DNA from 3 places in the Bacillus sp. NEAU-Y102 genome. Region 2 is predicted to be linked to each of the others. Evidence: a T-box and tRNA genes for the amino acid it is inferred to sense, from the RefSeq annotation. Region 2 holds a T-box; the other regions hold tRNA genes.
The links. The T-box of region 2 lies ahead of ileS2 (isoleucine--tRNA ligase). A T-box ahead of a tRNA ligase gene usually reads a tRNA of that ligase, here a tRNA-Ile.

Region 1 (3,249 bases), on a different contig from region 2:
GTTTTAATTTTGAGAGCCATTAGCTCAGTTGGTAGAGCATCTGACTTTTAATCAGAGGGTCGAAGGTTCGAATCCTTCATGGCTCACCATTTTAATGAAATATGCGGGTGTGGCGGAATTGGCAGACGCACTAGACTTAGGATCTAGCGCCTTTGGCGTGGGGGTTCGACTCCCTTCACCCGCACTTTTAATAAAATATCTCAAACATGTCTTGCGGAAGTAGTTCAGTGGTAGAATACAACCTTGCCAAGGTTGGGGTCGCGGGTTCGAATCCCGTCTTCCGCTCCAATTTTCAATATGACATGCCGGGGTGGCGGAACAGGCAGACGCACAGGACTTAAAATCCTGCGGTGGGTGACCACCGTGCGGGTTCGACCCCCGCCCTCGGCACCATATGCGCCCGTAGCTCAATTGGATAGAGCGTTTGACTACGGATCAAGAGGTTAGGGGTTCGACTCCTCTCGGGCGCGCTTTTATTAACGGGAAGTGGCTCAGCTTGGTAGAGCACCTGGTTTGGGACCAGGGGGTCGCAGGTTCAAATCCTGTCTTCCCGATATTCCCAAAAACATGGGGCCTTAGCTCAGCTGGGAGAGCGCCTGCCTTGCACGCAGGAGGTCAGCGGTTCGATCCCGCTAGGCTCCACTTATTTTAATATCATTTATGGCGGTGTAGCTCAGCTGGCTAGAGCGTACGGTTCATACCCGTGAGGTCGGGGGTTCGATCCCCTCCGCCGCTACCATAAAGGACCTTTAGCTCAGCTGGTTAGAGCAGACGGCTCATAACCGTCCGGTCGTAGGTTCGAGTCCTACAAGGTCCACCACTAAAGGTTTATATCTCGGAGGTATACCCAAGTTCGGCTGAAGGGATCGGTCTTGAAAACCGACAGGCGGCGAGAGTCGCGCGGGGGTTCGAATCCCTCTACCTCCTCCATTTTTTCTTAAATTACATATTATATCATCGCGGGGTGGAGCAGTACGGTAGCTCGTCGGGCTCATAACCCGAAGGTCGCAGGTTCAAATCCTGTCCCCGCAACCAAATGGTCCCGTGGTGTAGTGGTTAACATGCCTGCCTGTCACGCAGGAGATCGCCGGTTCGACCCCGGTCGGGACCGCCATTTTAATAAGGCTCGGTAGCTCAGTCGGTAGAGCAGAGGACTGAAAATCCTCGTGTCGGCGGTTCGATTCCGTCCCGAGCCACCATTTTGAAGTCGCAAGCCGGCTTAGCTCAATTGGTAGAGCAACTGACTTGTAATCAGTAGGTTGGGGGTTCAAGTCCTCTAGCCGGCACCACTTTCAAAATGAGCCATTAGCTCAGTTGGTAGAGCATCTGACTTTTAATCAGAGGGTCGAAGGTTCGAATCCTTCATGGCTCACCATTTTCAATTTTATGCGGGTGTAGTTTAGTGGTAAAACAAGAGCCTTCCAAGCTCTGGTCGAGAGTTCGATTCTCTTCACCCGCTTTTCAATTATGGGCCTATAGCTCAGCTGGTTAGAGCGCACGCCTGATAAGCGTGAGGTCGATGGTTCGAGTCCATTTAGGCCCACCATAATTGTTCCGCAGTAGCTCAGTGGTAGAGCTATCGGCTGTTAACCGATCGGTCGTAGGTTCGAGTCCTACCTGCGGAGCCATATTTATAGAGAAGTACCCAAGTGGCTCAAGGGGCTCCCCTGCTAAGGGAGTAGATCGCGAACGCGGTGCGAGGGTTCGAATCCCTTCTTCTCTGCCAGAACTGGCCCGTTGGTCAAGTGGTTAAGACACCGCCCTTTCACGGCGGTAACACGGGTTCGAATCCCGTACGGGTCATACTAAAAGAGATAGCATAATCTGCTATCTCTTTTTTGTTGTGTATAGATATAGAAGAAGCTATGACAGATTATAAATAATAAGTTTAAAATAGGATTACCTTTTCTCATACATAAGAAAAGGTAATCCTATTTTTTGAATATGTTTTAACTTTCTATTGAATGTTCATCTTGTTTAATAACAACATGACTATATGCGGAGTGAAGAGTTTTGTAGCCTAAAAGTGCAATAGTTAAGGCAAGGCCTCCTGCTATAATAGCCACATTAAATCCTACATGGGCTCCAAAGTTATCAATAACTAAACCAGCTATCGCTGATCCTAGGGAGACTCCAATTCCAAGTCCTGTAATTGCCCAAGTCATTCCTTCGGTTATCTTTGATTCAGGTACGATTTTTTCCACAAGCCCCATAGTAATAATCATAGTAGGAGCGACAGATAGCCCTGCAAAGAAAACAATAACTACTAGCCAAGTAATACTGTTTACAAAAACTAGTGGCAGCATTGTTATCATGGAAAGTGTGACCGCTATTAAAAACTGATTATAGGGTGGGGTATTGAGTTTAAGAGTACCGAAAATAAGGCCTGCCAGGCATGAACCGATTGCATAGACAGAAAGTACAAAGCTAGCAGCTACTGTGTTTCCTTGCTGCTCAGCAAAAGCTACACTAACGACATCTATTGTGCCGAAGATAGTACCTATAGCAATGAGTGTGAATACTAGTACTCGCAAAGAACCAATTTTAAATACTGTTCCGTTGTTTGTAATGTCGCGAGGGTGTACAGGCGGTTCTGTGCTTTTTTGCATAGTAAATAGGCATACCCCGATTGTAAGAAAAACAGATGATAAAAGTGGCCCTGCTTCTGGGAAGAACATAACACTTAAACTGACAGATAATACAGGACCAATTATGAAGCAAATTTCGTCGACGACCGATTCGAAGGAAAATGCTGTATGCAATTTATGGGATCCGCGGTATAGTTTAGTCCAACGTGCACGTACCATAGCTGACATATTTGGCATACAACCTGCACATAAAGCGGATAGAAATAGCGTCCAATAAGGAGCTTCATATTTCGTACATAGAAGTAAGAGGATTGTAAAGAAAACGCTAATACCTGTAGTCGGAAGAAGTATGCGAGATTGCCCTAATTGATCAGCCATCCGAGAAATATGAGGAGCTAGTAAAGCTGATGATAATGTAAAGGTAGCTGCAACAGCTCCAGCAAGCCAATAGTCACCACTTACTTGAGATAACATGGTAACAATACCAATACCCATCATTGATATGGGCATACGAGCTATAAATCCTGATAATGAGAATCCTTTTGTACCAGGAGCACTGAAAATCTCACGGTAGGAATTAAACATGATAATCACCACAATATTTGACGTGTACATATACATTCTTCATTCTTTTAACTCCTCCTCTGTTTCATTAATACCT
Region 2 (3,249 bases):
CAAGAAAATCGTGCCCAAATTGTAGTTGCGAAAGAAATCGTATCGTACATTGAGATGAACTTACAAGCAATAGGAAAAGTAAAAGTCTCCTTATCAGCAGTACAAGGAGAACAAATTCTACAGATACATGAAACGTGGGGGGAGAAATCTGGAACGGTTTCTTCACTTCGTTTAGATGTTATGTTAGCTGAAATGTTACATTTATCTAGACAGAAAGTACAACCTTTCATTAAAAATGGTTTAGTAAAAGTTAATTGGAAAATAGTGGAACAAACTTCTTATGAATGTTATCCAGGAGACGTTTTCTCTGTTAGAGGATATGGCCGAAGTAAATTATTTTCTGTAGAAGGTAGAACAAAACGCGACAAATGGAGAATTTTGTATGGTATACTAAAATGATTGGTTTTTTAGAAGGAAATCCTCCTATTTTGTCGAAGAAAAGATATAATTGAAAGAGGAAATTTAGATAACTACTTGGAGGTGGCGTTGTGCCGTTAACACCATTAGATATTCATAACAAAGAATTTGGTCGCGGATTCCGTGGCTATGATGAAGATCAAGTAAATGAGTTTCTTGATCAAATTATCAAAGATTATGAATTGGTCATTCGTGAGAAAAAAGCTTTAGAAGAAAAAGTTGCGCAGTTAGAAGGGAAGTTAGATCATTTCTCTAATATTGAAGATACGTTAAACAAATCTATCGTGGTTGCGCAAGAAGCAGCGGAAGAAGTAAAACGTAATGCGCAAAAAGAAGCGAAATTAATTGTGCGTGAAGCTGAAAAGAATGCTGATCGTATTATTAACGAAGCATTAGTAAAATCAAGAAAAGTTGCTTTTGATATTGAAGAGTTAAAGAAACAAGCGAAAGTATTCCGAACTCGTTTCCGTATGTTATTAGAAACACAGCTTGAAATGTTAAACAACGATGATTGGGATAAACTAATTGAGTTAGAAGACGAAGTAGATGAACTGTTGAAAAAAGAAGAAACAGTGTAAGCTTGACGTTTTTCTCATTATTACATATAATTTTAAACAACATATTTATTAAGAAAAACGAAGATAGGGATAAGTACCTTTTCAAACCTTATATAGCGAACTGAGGACGGTGTAAGCTCAGGATAAGGAGATAGTGGGAATATCACCCTGGAGTTCCGCGCTGAACAAATAGAGTAAGCGTAGGCGTGTATTCGCGTTAAGAATATAAGAGGATTCTATACATATGTATATGATCTACTAGGGTGGTACCGCGGGAGACTTTCTCGTCCCTTTTTGGGATGAGAAAGTCTCTTTTTTATTCCGTTTTTTAAGTATTTCTTATATACATGTAAGGAGGAATTGAGCATGGAGTACAAAAATACATTACTGATGCCGAAAACAGAGTTCCCAATGCGTGGGAACTTACCAAAACGTGAGCCTGCAATGCAAGAAAAATGGGCTGAAATGAATATTTACGAAAAAGTACAAGAACATACAAAAGGTCGTCCTTTATTTGTATTGCATGATGGACCTCCATATGCGAATGGTGACATTCATATGGGACATGCATTAAATAAAGTATTAAAAGACTTTATTGTTCGTTATAAATCAATGACTGGTTTTAGTGCGCCATATGTTCCAGGATGGGATACGCACGGTTTACCAATTGAACAAGCTTTAACAAATAAAGGTGTAAAGCGTAAAGAAATGACAGTTGCTGAGTTCCGTAAGTTATGTGCAGAGTATGCATATGAACAAGTAGAACGTCAACGTGAACAATTTAAGCGTCTAGGTGTACGTGCAGATTGGGATAATCCATATATTACTTTAGAGCCCGCTTATGAAGCACAACAAATTAAAGTGTTTGGTGACATGGCGAAAAAAGGTTATATCTATAAAGGTCAAAAACCAGTTTACTGGTCTCCAACGAGTGAATCTGCTTTAGCAGAAGCTGAAATTGAATATCAAGATAAAAAATCAGCATCTATTTACGTAGCATTCCCTGTAAAAGATGGAAAGAACGTATTAGAAGGTGATGAAAAGTACATCATTTGGACAACAACACCTTGGACATTACCTGCAAACTTAGGTATTTCTGTTCACCCAGAGCTTGAATATAGCATTGTAAAAGTAAATGATGAGAAATATATCATTGCTTCTGAGCTGTTTGAGACAGTTGCAAAAACGTTAGAGTGGGAAAATGCTGAAGTTGTGAAAACAGTAAAAGGTAGCGAACTGGAGTACACAGTTGCAAAACATCCATTCTACGATCGTGATTCATTAGTAATGCTAGGAGATCACGTAACAACAGATGCAGGTACAGGTTGTGTTCATACAGCACCAGGACACGGGGAAGATGACTTCGTTGTTGGTAAAAAGTATGGATTAGAAGTACTTTGCCCAGTTGATGATAAAGGTGTATTAACAAATGAAGCACCTGGATTTGAAGGCTTATTCTATGATAAAGCTAACAAGCCAATTACAGAAAAATTAGAAGAAGTAGGCGCGTTACTGAAACTAACATTCATTACGCATTCATACCCACATGATTGGAGAACGAAAAAACCAATTATTTTCCGTGCGACAGCACAGTGGTTTGCATCTATTGAAGCATTCCGTAAAGAATTAATAGAAGCTGTAGCGGAAACAAAATGGGTACCAGCATGGGGAGAAACTCGTCTTCATAATATGGTTCGTGACCGTGGTGACTGGTGTATTTCTCGTCAGCGTGCATGGGGTGTGCCAATTCCGGTATTCTATGCTGAGAATGGCGATCCAATTATTACAGACGAAACAATTAACCATGTAGCAGATTTATTCCGTGAACACGGTTCTAACGTATGGTTTGAGCGTGAAGCGAAAGATCTATTACCAGAAGGATTTACACATCCAGGTAGCCCAAATGGCGAATTCCGTAAAGAAACAGACATCATGGATGTATGGTTCGATTCAGGTTCTTCTCACCAAGCTGTATTAGAAGAGCGCGAAGATTTACAGCGTCCAGCTGATTTATATTTAGAAGGATCTGACCAGTATCGTGGTTGGTTTAACTCTTCATTATCAACAGCAGTTGCTGTAACAGGTAAAGCTCCATATAAAGGCGTACTAAGCCACGGTTTCGTACTAGATGGTGAAGGACGTAAAATGAGTAAGTCGATTGGAAACATCGTTGTACCGAAGAAAATCATGGATCAATTAGGCGGAGACATCTTACGCTTATGGGTATCTTCTGTTGACTATCAATCTGACGTACGTATTTCAGATGATATTTTAA
Region 3 (3,249 bases), on a different contig from region 2:
TTCGAATCTGCCCCCCTCCACCATTCTTAATTATTGGGCTATAGCCAAGCGGTAAGGCAACGGACTTTGACTCCGTCATGCGCTGGTTCGAATCCAGCTAGCCCAGCCATTAAGAGCCATTAGCTCAGTTGGTAGAGCATCTGACTTTTAATCAGAGGGTCGAAGGTTCGAATCCTTCATGGCTCACCATTTTTAATAAAACATGCGGGTGTGGCGGAATTGGCAGACGCACTAGACTTAGGATCTAGCGCCTTTGGCGTGGGGGTTCGACTCCCTTCACCCGCACTTTTAATAAAACAACTCATACATGTCTTGCGGAAGTAGTTCAGTGGTAGAATACAACCTTGCCAAGGTTGGGGTCGCGGGTTCGAATCCCGTCTTCCGCTCCAATTTTCAATATGACATGCCGGGGTGGCGGAACAGGCAGACGCACAGGACTTAAAATCCTGCGGTGGGTGACCACCGTGCGGGTTCGACCCCCGCCCTCGGCACCATATGCGCCCGTAGCTCAATTGGATAGAGCGTTTGACTACGGATCAAGAGGTTAGGGGTTCGACTCCTCTCGGGCGCGCTTTTATTAACGGGAAGTGGCTCAGCTTGGTAGAGCACCTGGTTTGGGACCAGGGGGTCGCAGGTTCAAATCCTGTCTTCCCGATATTCCAAAAAACATGGGGCCTTAGCTCAGCTGGGAGAGCGCCTGCCTTGCACGCAGGAGGTCAGCGGTTCGATCCCGCTAGGCTCCACTTTATTTAATATATGTCTCGGAGGTATACCCAAGTTCGGCTGAAGGGATCGGTCTTGAAAACCGACAGGCGGTGAGAATCGCGCGGGGGTTCGAATCCCTCTACCTCCTCCATTTTCTTTTAAATGGTTTAGACATATAATAATAAAATATTTATTTTTCCTTCATGGAGGTATACCCAAGTTCGGCTGAAGGGATCGGTCTTGAAAACCGACAGGCGGCGAGAGTCGCGCGGGGGTTCGAATCCCTCTACCTCCTCCATTTTTTAAATTTAATATTGTCGCGGGGTGGAGCAGTACGGTAGCTCGTCGGGCTCATAACCCGAAGGTCGCAGGTTCAAATCCTGTCCCCGCAACCAAATGGTCCCGTGGTGTAGTGGTTAACATGCCTGCCTGTCACGCAGGAGATCGCCGGTTCGACCCCGGTCGGGACCGCCATTTATGTTGGCTCGGTAGCTCAGTCGGTAGAGCAGAGGACTGAAAATCCTCGTGTCGGCGGTTCGATTCCGTCCCGAGCCACCATTTTTTTTATGCCGGCTTAGCTCAATTGGTAGAGCAACTGACTTGTAATCAGTAGGTTGGGGGTTCAAGTCCTCTAGCCGGCATCATTTAGGGGCATAGTTTAAAGGTAGAACTGAGGTCTCCAAAACCTCCAGTGTGGGTTCGATTCCTACTGCCCCTGTAAGTATATGGGCCTATAGCTCAGCTGGTTAGAGCGCACGCCTGATAAGCGTGAGGTCGATGGTTCGAGTCCATTTAGGCCCATCATATATTATTCCGCAGTAGCTCAGTGGTAGAGCTATCGGCTGTTAACCGATCGGTCGTAGGTTCGAGTCCTACCTGCGGAGCCATGGCCCGTTGGTCAAGTGGTTAAGACACCGCCCTTTCACGGCGGTAACACGGGTTCGAATCCCGTACGGGTCATACAAAAAAGAGTCAGCATTATGCTGGCTCTTTTTTATTTTGTTAATCCTTTTTATAATGTTACTTTCCAGAAATAAATAAAGGAATTTTGGAAAAGCTATGGTATGTATAAAAAGGAGGAAATAAATAATGACACAAGTTAGAGACTTAATGAGTACCCATATTGTACATTGTACACCGCTAGACAATGTATATGAGGCAGCTGTAAAAATGAAGGAAGAATCGGTTGGATTAATTCCTGTTGTTGAAAATGAGCAAGTTGTTGGGCTTGTTACTGATCGAGATTTAGTTGTTCGAGGGATTGCTGAAAAACATCCTGGATCTAATAAAATTACAAATGTAATGACAACAAATATTATCTCAGTTTCTCCAAATGATTCTATTGAAAAAGCTACAGAGCTAATGGCACAGTATCAAATTAGACGGTTACCAGTAGTTGATAGTGGTCAGCTTATTGGCATGTTAGCACTAGGAGATTTAGCTATAAGGGAATCAGCAGATGATCAAGCTGGATTTGCCTTGAGCGAAATCTCAGAGCGTACAGAGTAAATTGAAACTTTAATTAACCGAGAGTTTAATGGTCACTCATAAAGAGCTAAATTATATATAAAGTTCAGATGCATTATTCTAGCATATATGGATTAAACTAATATGTTAGCGTGATGTATCTGAGACATTATATAATAAGGATACGGTTAATAATTTCGACATTTTTTTAAAATTTGTTATTCTTAATTTTTAATAAGAGAAAAGATGATATACTGATAGATATAAGTATTATGATAGATTTTGAATATAACAATATTAATTTTTAGTGGTGCGATAATAAATTAATATTTCCTACATAGATGAAAAGGGAAGGGGAATTATATGAAGGCTGTACAGGGCGATCCAAATTGGAATTTGGTTACAGATACATATATAGAACCAAATAATTTCGCTGAATTATTTTCTTTGCTTGTACCTTGTCACCCAAAAGGTGAGGGGAAAGAACGAACTATATTAGTATGGAAAGAGAAAGAATTTTATAAAGAAGAAAATTTAGCGGCATTTATCGTATATGGCATGAATAAAGCAAAGAAATTACCGCAGTTTCATAAAGATGAAATTCCAACTTTAGTGCGTATTCTTCGCTTATGCCAAGAGATTGGTTGGTATGAAGAGGCAAATGATTTTATGATAGCGCAAGGATTAGCTGAGTTTGTTCATACTTCATTGGAATATGAAACATGGGATCTTTTGACGCAATCAGTTGCTTTAAATTATTTAATTATTAAATATCGTATAGGTGAATTGACAGATAGGGATATTGAAATTTGGGATAGAGTTAAATTTAATGAGAAGTGTATAACCGATTGTAAACATTTATTATCTCATAAAGAAGTATTGGAATTTACATTCTTTTATATGTGCAAGAGAGCGAAATCATTATCAAAAGAGCAATTAAATAGTGATATGATGAGTTTAGCAATGTATTGTAATACTTTTGTATATGATTTGTATACACATGATTTATTACGGAAATATCGTAAGTGTACAGATTTCCTATCATATTATGGACCTAGTCAGGCAGTTTTAGCATGT

Region 1: it has a tRNA-Ile gene. The T-box ahead of ileS2 (isoleucine--tRNA ligase) is inferred to sense a tRNA for this amino acid. The anticodon was not compared.
Region 3: it has a tRNA-Ile gene. The T-box ahead of ileS2 (isoleucine--tRNA ligase) is inferred to sense a tRNA for this amino acid. The anticodon was not compared.

The regions. Positions count from the first base shown of each region.
Region 1 is NZ_JBTWFK010000015.1:285-3,533, forward strand. It holds tRNA gene ACYFX0_RS27640 (tRNA-Lys) at 14-89, shown strand; tRNA gene ACYFX0_RS27645 (tRNA-Leu) at 104-184, shown strand; tRNA gene ACYFX0_RS27650 (tRNA-Gly) at 214-288, shown strand; tRNA gene ACYFX0_RS27655 (tRNA-Leu) at 305-393, shown strand; tRNA gene ACYFX0_RS27660 (tRNA-Arg) at 397-470, shown strand; tRNA gene ACYFX0_RS27665 (tRNA-Pro) at 481-554, shown strand; tRNA gene ACYFX0_RS27670 (tRNA-Ala) at 570-642, shown strand; tRNA gene ACYFX0_RS27675 (tRNA-Met) at 663-739, shown strand; tRNA gene ACYFX0_RS27680 (tRNA-Ile) at 744-820, shown strand; tRNA gene ACYFX0_RS27685 (tRNA-Ser) at 838-930, shown strand; tRNA gene ACYFX0_RS27690 (tRNA-Met) at 959-1,035, shown strand; tRNA gene ACYFX0_RS27695 (tRNA-Asp) at 1,039-1,114, shown strand; tRNA gene ACYFX0_RS27700 (tRNA-Phe) at 1,124-1,199, shown strand; tRNA gene ACYFX0_RS27705 (tRNA-Thr) at 1,214-1,289, shown strand; tRNA gene ACYFX0_RS27710 (tRNA-Lys) at 1,300-1,375, shown strand; tRNA gene ACYFX0_RS27715 (tRNA-Gly) at 1,389-1,459, shown strand; tRNA gene ACYFX0_RS27720 (tRNA-Ile) at 1,470-1,546, shown strand; tRNA gene ACYFX0_RS27725 (tRNA-Asn) at 1,554-1,628, shown strand; tRNA gene ACYFX0_RS27730 (tRNA-Ser) at 1,636-1,726, shown strand; tRNA gene ACYFX0_RS27735 (tRNA-Glu) at 1,732-1,803, shown strand; gene ACYFX0_RS27740 (MFS transporter) at 1,950-3,173, opposite strand.
Region 2 is NZ_JBTWFK010000001.1:839,456-842,704, reverse strand. It holds gene ACYFX0_RS04040 (YlmH family RNA-binding protein) at 1-399, shown strand, start outside; gene divIVA (septum site-determining protein DivIVA) at 489-995, shown strand; T-box leader at 1,047-1,269, shown strand; gene ileS2 (isoleucine--tRNA ligase) at 1,341-3,249, shown strand, end outside.
Region 3 is NZ_JBTWFK010000014.1:486-3,734, forward strand. It holds tRNA gene ACYFX0_RS26715 (tRNA-Tyr) at 1-23, shown strand, start outside; tRNA gene ACYFX0_RS26720 (tRNA-Gln) at 35-109, shown strand; tRNA gene ACYFX0_RS26725 (tRNA-Lys) at 114-189, shown strand; tRNA gene ACYFX0_RS26730 (tRNA-Leu) at 205-285, shown strand; tRNA gene ACYFX0_RS26735 (tRNA-Gly) at 315-389, shown strand; tRNA gene ACYFX0_RS26740 (tRNA-Leu) at 406-494, shown strand; tRNA gene ACYFX0_RS26745 (tRNA-Arg) at 498-571, shown strand; tRNA gene ACYFX0_RS26750 (tRNA-Pro) at 582-655, shown strand; tRNA gene ACYFX0_RS26755 (tRNA-Ala) at 671-743, shown strand; tRNA gene ACYFX0_RS26760 (tRNA-Ser) at 764-856, shown strand; tRNA gene ACYFX0_RS26765 (tRNA-Ser) at 911-1,003, shown strand; tRNA gene ACYFX0_RS26770 (tRNA-Met) at 1,024-1,100, shown strand; tRNA gene ACYFX0_RS26775 (tRNA-Asp) at 1,104-1,179, shown strand; tRNA gene ACYFX0_RS26780 (tRNA-Phe) at 1,188-1,263, shown strand; tRNA gene ACYFX0_RS26785 (tRNA-Thr) at 1,274-1,346, shown strand; tRNA gene ACYFX0_RS26790 (tRNA-Trp) at 1,353-1,423, shown strand; tRNA gene ACYFX0_RS26795 (tRNA-Ile) at 1,433-1,506, shown strand; tRNA gene ACYFX0_RS26800 (tRNA-Asn) at 1,518-1,592, shown strand; tRNA gene ACYFX0_RS26805 (tRNA-Glu) at 1,594-1,665, shown strand; gene ACYFX0_RS26810 (CBS domain-containing protein) at 1,795-2,214, shown strand; gene ACYFX0_RS26815 (DUF3965 domain-containing protein) at 2,536-3,249, shown strand, end outside.